2 regions of the Lysinibacillus sp. FSL R7-0073 genome follow, and region 2 is predicted to be linked to the other one. Evidence: a T-box and tRNA genes for the amino acid it is inferred to sense, from the RefSeq annotation. Region 2 holds a T-box; the other holds one or more tRNA genes.
What was found. A T-box is a leader RNA that pairs with one kind of tRNA and senses whether it is charged. The one in region 2 lies ahead of tyrS (tyrosine--tRNA ligase), so its partner is inferred to be a tRNA-Tyr.
Positions count from the first base shown of each region.

Region 1 (4,881 bases), 420 kb from region 2:
ATCGTGTGGAGAAGTTTTTTAGATAGCAAGTTTACGTATAAAATACAAGGAGGGGGAATTTTATGGATTTTATCAGGAAATAAACCGCTTGGACATAATTTATTCCTTTCTGCTATTCCGGATTGTCTCTGATTCTATCTGTCCCTTATAGTAAGGGAAGAGCGGTACGGAAGAAAACAGTAGAAGTCCTTGAAAAAAGTAGTTCAGAAATTTTCTAGTAGGAGCGTGTAAAATGAATTTAAAAGAAAAGTTGATATTAATAAAAGAAAATGGATACCAAGCACCCCCCGATACATTCCAGTTGACACTAGAAATGATAAATAACATCGGTTCGTTGGATGCCCAACTACGTGATGAACTAATTTATACAACCTTATCACATTGGATTCCTAATAATTCTCTAACAGCAAACGAACTAGAACAACTTCTACCGATTGTTTTGGATAAAAACCATTTGCTTTTTAAGCTTGGTGAAACAAATTCAGACTCTGTCTTCACTCGATCTTTCTCCATGCTAGTCATACCGCTCCTCTTCACGAGGCATAGAGAATCACCATTTCTCTCAAGAGAGCAAATTCATCAGATAAAAGAAAAAGTATTTTACAATGTACAAGAAGAACGAGATTACCGTGGGTATGACGAAGAAAAAGGCTGGGCTCATGCTATAGCCCATGCAGCAGATGCTTTAGAAGATTTGGCTCAATGTTCCGAACTGGATAAAAATGACCTCTTAACTATCCTTGATTTGGTTTATGAAAAGATGACCATAACAGATCGAATTTACTCCGATGGGGAAGATGAGAGAATGGTAAAATCCATAATTAGTGTTTTAAATAGAAAAATACTTAGTCAGACTTATGTAGAGCATTGGATTCAAAGTTTTGGTGATGTGGAGAAAAATTCAGAATTTCTCCCTGCCTTTAAACAAAAAAATAATATAAAGAACTTTTTGAAAAGTTTATACTTTCGAGTTAAATTTTACAAAGTGGATGCCGTTCTCTGCTCTACTATCGAGCATACATTATATAAAGTAGAAAAAGTATACTATTCCTAATTTTTAAAAATGAGGCTAAAAATGTGGTAACAGGCAAACAAGAGCTCTCAGTAGTCATTTTTACTTCACTCTTTTCACAGAAAATTTGATGTGCGGGGATTCAGATGGATCACCGTTCTACATGGCGTCAAAGGAACGTTGAGGGTTAAAATTATCTTTGAAACAAACGTATGCAAACCTACAATAATTACGAGGTGCGGATAACTCACTCTCGTCCCCCAAAAAATAAGCACCTCCAATAGATGTTAGGATACATTACCCTAAATTCAATTGAAGATGCTTTTTTGTTTTGTCTAATCCGAAGGGGTCAGTTCAAAAATAAACATGGTCTTTTCTGTTTTGGTTCCCTTAATCACTGATCGCAGCTTGTGTAAAAACTTCTGTAAAATGAACCTGTCTGTATGTAAAATTTCTATAAAATGGTTTCGATTCTTACCGTTTTCTATCGTAACCCCAAAAACAAAAAGCTCACAAATCCTCTATTATCAAGGTTTGTGAGCTTTCTAAATTTATTAATCGTGACGTATATGTACGTGATGATACCGGTGGTCGGGGTCGAACCGACACTCCAAAGGAACACGATTTTGAGTCGTGCGCGTCTGCCAATTCCGCCACACCGGCATAATGGAGATAAAAAAAATCGGATAAACCGATTAGCAGTTAAAATATGGAGGCGGCAACCGGATTTGAACCGGTGATAAAGGTGTTGCAGACCTGTGCCTTACCACTTGGCTATGCCGCCATCATACTTGGAGCGGAAGACGAGGTTCGAACTCGCGACCCCCACCTTGGCAAGGTGGTGTTCTACCACTGAACTACTTCCGCAAAAAAATGGCTGGGGTACTAGGATTCGAACCTAGGCATGACGGAATCAAAATCCGTTGCCTTACCGCTTGGCTATACCCCAACTATGGGGCGACTGATGGGAATCGAACCCACGAATGCCGGAACCACAATCCGGTGCGTTAACCACTTCGCCACAATCGCCATGATATTATAGTTATTATTATAAAATTTACTTTATACTTGAATGGGGCGACTGATGGGAATCGAACCCACGAATGCCGGAACCACAATCCGGTGCGTTAACCACTTCGCCACAATCGCCATAAAATAAATTGGCAGGGGCAGTAGGAATCGAACCCACACCAAAGGTTTTGGAGACCTCTATTCTACCGTTGAACTATGCCCCTATTTTCAAAATAAAAAAAAGAAAACTGGTGGAGGGGGACGGATTCGAACCGCCGAACCCTAAGGAGCGGATTTACAGTCCGCCGCGTTTAGCCACTTCGCTACCCCTCCGGGAATACATGGTGCCGGCGATAGGAGTCGAACCCACGACCTACTGATTACAAGTCAGTTGCTCTACCAACTGAGCTACACCGGCAAAAAAATGATGGGTCAGGACGGAATCGAACCGCCGACACTTAGAGCTTCAATCTAATGCTCTACCAACTGAGCTACTGACCCATATACTATAAAAATGGCGGTCCCGACCGGGATCGAACCGGCGATCTCCTGCGTGACAGGCAGGCATGTTAACCGCTACACCACGGGACCATTTGGTTGCGGGGGCTGGATTTGAACCAACGACCTTCGGGTTATGAGCCCGACGAGCTACCACTGCTCCACCCCGCGATAATGATATATGTTGTTTTTAAAAATGGTGGAGGATGACGGGCTCGAACCGCCGACCCTCTGCTTGTAAGGCAGATGCTCTCCCAGCTGAGCTAATCCTCCATCTGGGTATAAAAATGAATGGTGACCCCTACGGGATTCGAACCCGTGTTACCGCCGTGAAAGGGCGGTGTCTTAACCACTTGACCAAGGGGCCTTCGTTTGGAATAATTAAAGTGCTGGCGGAGAGTAAGGGATTTGAACCCTTGAGACAGTGTTAACCGCCTACACGATTTCCAATCGTGCTCCTTCGGCCACTCGGACAACTCTCCAAGAATGGCTCCGAAGGCAGGACTCGAACCTGCGACAACCTGATTAACAGTCAGGTGCTACTACCAACTGAGCTACTTCGGAATAATTTTAATATACAGCCTAGCGACGTCCTACTCTCACAGGGGGAAGCCCCCAACTACCATCGGCGCTAAAGAGCTTAACTTCCGTGTTCGGTATGGGAACGGGTGTGACCTCTTTGCCATCATCACTAGACTTATTTAAAAGACAAGATTTATTATAACATATGTAGTTATAAAACGCAAGTTTTTTTAAAAAACTTTCTTGTTCTTTCAAAACTGGATAAACGCTTCATTGAATGCTTCAAACTTTTTTGGTTAAGTCCTCGATCGATTAGTATTCGTCAGCTCCATGTGTCACCACACTTCCACCTCGAACCTATCTACCTCATCGTCTTTGAGGGATCTTACTTACTTGCGTAATGGGAAATCTCATCTTGAGGGGGGCTTCATGCTTAGATGCTTTCAGCACTTATCCCGTCCACACATAGCTACCCAGCGATGCCTTTGGCAAGACAACTGGTACACCAGCGGTGTGTCCATCCCGGTCCTCTCGTACTAAGGACAGCTCCTCTCAAATTTCCTACGCCCACGACGGATAGGGACCGAACTGTCTCACGACGTTCTGAACCCAGCTCGCGTACCGCTTTAATGGGCGAACAGCCCAACCCTTGGGACCGACTACAGCCCCAGGATGCGATGAGCCGACATCGAGGTGCCAAACCTCCCCGTCGATGTGGACTCTTGGGGGAGATAAGCCTGTTATCCCCGGGGTAGCTTTTATCCGTTGAGCGATGGCCCTTCCATGCGGAACCACCGGATCACTAAGCCCGTCTTTCGACCCTGCTCGACTTGTAGGTCTCGCAGTCAAGCTCCCTTGTGCCTTTACACTCTACGAATGATTTCCAACCATTCTGAGGGAACCTTTGGGCGCCTCCGTTACCTTTTAGGAGGCGACCGCCCCAGTCAAACTGTCCGCCTGACACTGTCTCCTGCCCCGCTAAGGGGCATGGGTTAGAATTTCAATACAACCAGGGTAGTATCCCACCGACGCCTCCTTCGAAGCTGGCGCTCCGAGATCTCTGGCTCCTACCTATCCTGTACAAGTTGTACCAAAATTCAATATCAGGCTACAGTAAAGCTCCACGGGGTCTTTCCGTCCTGTCGCGGGTAACCTGCATCTTCACAGGTACTATAATTTCACCGAGTCTCTCGTTGAGACAGTGCCCAGATCGTTACGCCTTTCGTGCGGGTCGGAACTTACCCGACAAGGAATTTCGCTACCTTAGGACCGTTATAGTTACGGCCGCCGTTTACTGGGGCTTCAATTCGCAGCTTCGCTTGCGCTAACCACTCCTCTTAACCTTCCAGCACCGGGCAGGCGTCAGCCCCTATACGTCACCTTACGGTTTTGCAGAGACCTGTGTTTTTGCTAAACAGTCGCCTGGGCCTATTCACTGCGGCTCTCATGCGCTTGCACGCTCAAGAGCACCCCTTCTCCCGAAGTTACGGGGTCATTTTGCCGAGTTCCTTAACGAGAGTTCTCTCGCACACCTTAGGATTCTCTCCTCGACTACCTGTGTCGGTTTGCGGTACGGGCACCTCTCACCTCGATAGAGGCTTTTCTTGGCAGTGTGAAATCAGGAACTTCGTCCATACGGACTCGCCATCACAGCTCAACGTTACAGTGTGCGGATTTGCCTACACACACGCCTTACTGCTTGGACGCGCATAACCAACAGCGCGCTTACCCTATCCTACTGCGTCCCCCCATTTCTCAAACGGTGAGGAGGTGGTACAGGAATATCAACCTGTTGTCCATCGCCTACGCCTATCGGCCTCGGCTTAGGTCCCGACTAA
Region 1 covers NZ_JBBPAS010000001.1:4,026,725-4,031,605, forward strand. The annotation lists gene MKY88_RS20250 (DUF2785 domain-containing protein) at 233-1,054, shown strand; tRNA gene MKY88_RS20255 (tRNA-Leu) at 1,595-1,675, opposite strand; tRNA gene MKY88_RS20260 (tRNA-Cys) at 1,723-1,796, opposite strand; tRNA gene MKY88_RS20265 (tRNA-Gly) at 1,805-1,879, opposite strand; tRNA gene MKY88_RS20270 (tRNA-Gln) at 1,887-1,961, opposite strand; tRNA gene MKY88_RS20275 (tRNA-His) at 1,966-2,041, opposite strand; tRNA gene MKY88_RS20280 (tRNA-His) at 2,086-2,161, opposite strand; tRNA gene MKY88_RS20285 (tRNA-Trp) at 2,174-2,247, opposite strand; tRNA gene MKY88_RS20290 (tRNA-Tyr) at 2,273-2,356, opposite strand; tRNA gene MKY88_RS20295 (tRNA-Thr) at 2,366-2,441, opposite strand; tRNA gene MKY88_RS20300 (tRNA-Phe) at 2,452-2,524, opposite strand; tRNA gene MKY88_RS20305 (tRNA-Asp) at 2,539-2,614, opposite strand; tRNA gene MKY88_RS20310 (tRNA-Met) at 2,618-2,692, opposite strand; tRNA gene MKY88_RS20315 (tRNA-Val) at 2,719-2,794, opposite strand; tRNA gene MKY88_RS20320 (tRNA-Glu) at 2,814-2,888, opposite strand; tRNA gene MKY88_RS20325 (tRNA-Ser) at 2,912-3,003, opposite strand; tRNA gene MKY88_RS20330 (tRNA-Asn) at 3,009-3,085, opposite strand; rRNA gene rrf (5S ribosomal RNA) at 3,102-3,217, opposite strand; rRNA gene MKY88_RS20340 (23S ribosomal RNA) at 3,336-4,881, opposite strand, start outside.
Region 1: it has a tRNA-Tyr gene. The T-box ahead of tyrS (tyrosine--tRNA ligase) is inferred to sense a tRNA for this amino acid. The anticodon was not compared.

Region 2 (4,881 bases):
AGCTTGTAGCTTATTTAGGATTGACAGACCAGCTTGTTGGAGTGGATAATTTCTCTGATTGGCCATCAAGCGTTAAAGATTTGCCACAGCTTGGACCAGATTTATCTATTAATATGAACGATTTAGAGGATTTACAGCCTGATCTTGTTCTTGCTTCTTTAAGTGTGCCTGGAATGGAGAAAAACATCGAGGAATTGCAAAGAAGAAATATCCCACATATTGTTTTTAATGCTAACTCGTTAGAGGAAATTGCTCAAGATCTCCTTTTACTAGGGAGAGCTTGTCATGTAGAAGAACGTGCTAAAATAATAGCGGAAGAATATTTGCAATCGATTGACAAAATGCGTACGGTTGCAAACTCCCTCATGAAGAAACCAACCCTTTATTGGGAATGGTGGCCAAACCCAATTTTTACACCAGGAAAAATAAATTGGCTAACAGAAATTAGTGCTATTGCAGGTGGAGTCAATTTATTTCAGGATGTTGAACTAGCCAGTGTTCAAACAGATTGGGCAGATGTTGTTAAACGAAAGCCAGACTACATCATGATGGCTTGGGTAGGTGTAGCTTTTGAGCGGATACAACCAACCAACTTATTAAAGCGCCCCCATGCTAGTGAGCTACATGCCGTGAAAATGGAACAGCTCCATGTGATGGAGGAATGGCTTTATTGTCGCCCTTCTCCTCGTCTTATTGAAGGGGCTATAAAGCTAGCTAAAATATTGCACCCTCAACAATATGAAAAGATAGAATTGCCAAGTTTTTTATTATAAAAAAACAACATCCCCCGACAAAAAAGGGGGATGTTGTTTAATCATAACAATTACACAAACTTCACCATATGATATTTTTTCTTACCGCGACGAACAATGCTAAAGGCATCCTCTAGACGATCCTTTGCATTGAATACATATTCTAAATCCGTCACTTTTTCTCCATTGACACTAATTGCACCGTTTGAAACGTCTTCACGCGCCTGACGTTTCGATGATGAGATGCCAGCTTCCACTAGAAGGTCAATAATATTTTTATCTTCCTTAGCCATTTCAATAGAAGGAACATCTTTAAAGGCATCCTTCATTTCTTCAGCAGAAAGTGCTTTTAAATCGCCTGAAAATAAAGCTGCCGTAATACGGATAGCTTGCTCTAACGCTTCTTGACCATGAATTAATCGTGTCATTTCCTCAGCAAGTGCTTTTTGAGCCTTACGTAAATGTGGCTCTTCCTCTACAGAAACAGCTAATGCTTCAATCTCTTCACGAGTAAGGAATGTGAATATTTTCAAGTATTTGATCACATCTGCATCAGCAGCATTGATCCAGAATTGGTAGAACTCATATGGAGATGTTTTCTTACCATCTAACCAAACAGCACCACCAGCTGTTTTACCAAATTTCGTACCATCAGCTTTCGTTACTAATGGAATCGTAATGCCAAAGGCTTTAGTTTCTTCTTCATGAGTTTTACGAATAACCTCTAAACCTGTTGTAATATTACCCCATTGGTCAGAACCGCCTACTTGAATACGACAATTGTAGTGGTTGTATAAATGATTGTAATCAATCCCTTGAATTAATGTATAAGCAAACTCTGTGAAAGATATCCCCGTATCAAGTCGAGAAGCAATTGTATCTTTTGCCAACATGTAGTTAACATTAATTAATTTCCCGTAATCACGTAAAAATTCAATCGTATTTATATTGCCGATCCAGTCACGATTGTTCACAAGCTGAGCACCATTACCATCTTCAGCAAAGTCAAAAATACGTTCTAGTTGACCGCGGATACCTTGAACATTTTTATCGATTTGCTCCACAGTTTGTAATTGACGCTCTTCTGAACGACCTGAAGGATCTCCGATCATGCCTGTAGCTCCACCTACAAGTAAAATTGGACGGTGACCAGCTTTTTGGAAGCGACGTAATGTTAAAAGCGGGACAATATGCCCGATATGCATAGAATCTGCTGTTGGATCAACACCACAGTATAAAGAGACGGATTGATCTTCTAATAGTTTTGCCATACCATCAGCGTCGGTTTGTTGATATAGCAGCCCACGCCATTCTAAATCTTGTAATAATTCGTTTGTCATGATGATTCCTCCTATTGATTGAAATTCGCTACGTGCATGGACAAATTCATGAGATAAAAAAAATCCCTACACGCAAACAATTGCATGCAGGGACGTTAAATTGTAAATTAACGCGGTACCACCCGGCTTGAAGATGTCATCCACCTTCCACTTCATTCAACCGCCTTTATCGCAGGCGCGCACGTCTAAGCTCCAAGCACGTAATTCATCTCTACATTATGACCAGTTTTCACCAACCACTGGCTCTCTAAACAGGGAATATAGAAACTACTCCAAACTCTTCATCACTAGAAAACTATAACCATTATTCTATACGAATCTATTTCAAAGTCAATAACTATGTTCGAGCTAAAACAATATGTGCTATAATAAACAAGATTTTAGGAGGTCGATACATTGAAAGATTGGATTGAAAAAATCAATGCAAAGATCGATACATTAATTGAACAAAAATGGATGAAGAAATTACGTATTTCAGGTAGCGTTACCTGGAACTTATTTTTACTATTTTTAGTCTTTGCATTGGTTGGCACTGTATTTGTCGGTTCAGTAGGAGCTGGTTATTTCGCTTCTCTTGTAAAAGAAGAGCCCTTACGCTCAAAAGAAGAATTGCGAGATCAAATTTTTAGCTATGAAGAAACAAGTGAGATTTATTTTGCCAACGATATTTATATCGGAAAATTACGGACAGATTTAGATCGCCGTGAAACTTCACTTAAAAATGTTGCACCAGATGTTCTTAATGCTGTACTAGCAACAGAAGATGAATATTTCCGTGAACATAACGGAATCGTACCAAAAGCGGTTATACGAGGCTTATTACAAGATGTTACGAATTCTGCTACACAGACAGGTGGCTCTACCCTTACGCAACAACTTATAAAAAACCAAGTATTAACCAATGAAGTTTCCTATGAACGTAAAGCAAAAGAAATTTTACTTGCTATGCGTTTAGAGCATTTTATGACAAAGGAAGAAATATTAGAGGCTTATTTAAATATTATTCCATACGGTCGTAACTCTTCAGGGCGCAATATTGCAGGTGTAGAAACAGCCGCGGAAGGGATCTTTGGTGTGAAAGCTAAAGATTTATCACTAGCGCAAGCAGCTTACATAGCTGGTATTCCTCAGGCGCCATTTGCTTACACACCTTTTACAAATACGGGTGAACTGAAAAGTGAGGAAGCGTTAAAACCAGGTATTGATCGGATGAAAACAGTTCTTTATCGTATGAAAGAAGCTGGTTATATTGACGATGCCCAATATAAAGAAACACTTAACTATGATATCGCTGCTGACTTCCGTGGTCCAGAAATGCGAGCGGAGGATCGTTATCCATGGCTTACATATGAGCTTGAGAGTCGCGCAAAAGATATTATTGCAGAAAAACTCGCAGAAGATGACGGTGTTGACCCAGAGCGATTAAAAACAGAAAAGAAATTAAAAGATAAATATAAAATCTTAGCAGATCGTGATGTTCGCTCAAAAGGTTATCGTATTTATTCAACCATTAACAAAGATATGTATGATGCCATGCAAAAAGCTGCTAAGGACTTCCAATATTATGGCCACACGTATACTGGTAAAGGGAAAGACCCTGTAACTGGTGAGGAAGTTGATATCGAAATGCCCGTACAAGTGGGTAGTATTTTAATGGAAAATACGACGGGTCGAATTTTAAGTTTTGTAGGTGGTCGAGACTTTAATACAACTCAAGTTAACCATGCAACACAAGCTTATCGTTCAAATGGTTCTACGATGAAACCATTACTTGTATACGCACCAGCTATTGAGTATGGCGTAATTGGTGCAGGTAGCCCGCTCGTTGACGTAAAATTCTCAATTGGTTCATGGAGCCCAAGTAACTATATTACTAGTGATGAGCGAGGACTTATTCCCGCGCGTGAAGCTTTAGCAGACTCTCAAAACATATCAGCGTTACGTTTATATAATGATATTATTAACAAACGACCTGCTGATCTATTAGTAAAAATGGGGTTCACAAAATTACACCCCGATGATTTCACTAACCTAGCAACTGGTATCGGTGCTTTAAGTGAGGGGACTACTGTAGAAGAGAATACGAATGCCTTTGCTACTTTTGCAAATGGTGGTCAATTCGTTGATGCTTATATGATTGATCGAATTGAAGATCAAGAAGGAAATATTATTTACAAACATGAAGTAGAGCCCGTTCAAGTATTCAGTCCAGAAACGTCCTATATTGTGACGGATATGCTACGTGACGTGTTAACAAAAGGAACAGGAACTCTTGCACGTAACACATTAAAATTCTCTTCAGATTTTGCTGCAAAAACAGGGACTTCTCAAGAGTATAAAGATGTTTGGTTAGTTGGCTATAATCCAAATGTATCTCTAGGTGTTTGGATGGGTTACGACCAACCTCGTACATTGTACGCATTTAATAATACGTACCAACAGCCAAGCGTTCGTGTCAATAAACTATGGGGTACTTTAATGAATTCCGTTTACGATGTGGCTCCTGAGTTTATTGATCCACCAACAAGCTTTAAGGCACCTAAAAATGTGGTGACCGCTTCGTTCTGTGGTATTTCTGGGATGGCACCTTCTGCAGCCTGTGCAGACGCAGGTTTAGTCCGTTCAGACTTATTTAATGCGAAAGTATTTTTACCTACACAACCAGATGATAGTTTAGCTGCTTCAAGTGTTGTAACGATTAAAGGAAAAACTTATAATGCATTACCAAGTACACCAGCAGAATTTATTAAATCAGGTGGCGCAGGTATTAATCAAGCGTTCATTAAACG
Region 2 covers NZ_JBBPAS010000001.1:3,606,764-3,611,644, forward strand. The annotation lists gene MKY88_RS18075 (cobalamin-binding protein) at 1-773, shown strand, start outside; gene tyrS (tyrosine--tRNA ligase) at 824-2,092, opposite strand; T-box leader at 2,178-2,386, opposite strand; gene MKY88_RS18085 (transglycosylase domain-containing protein) at 2,489-4,881, shown strand, end outside.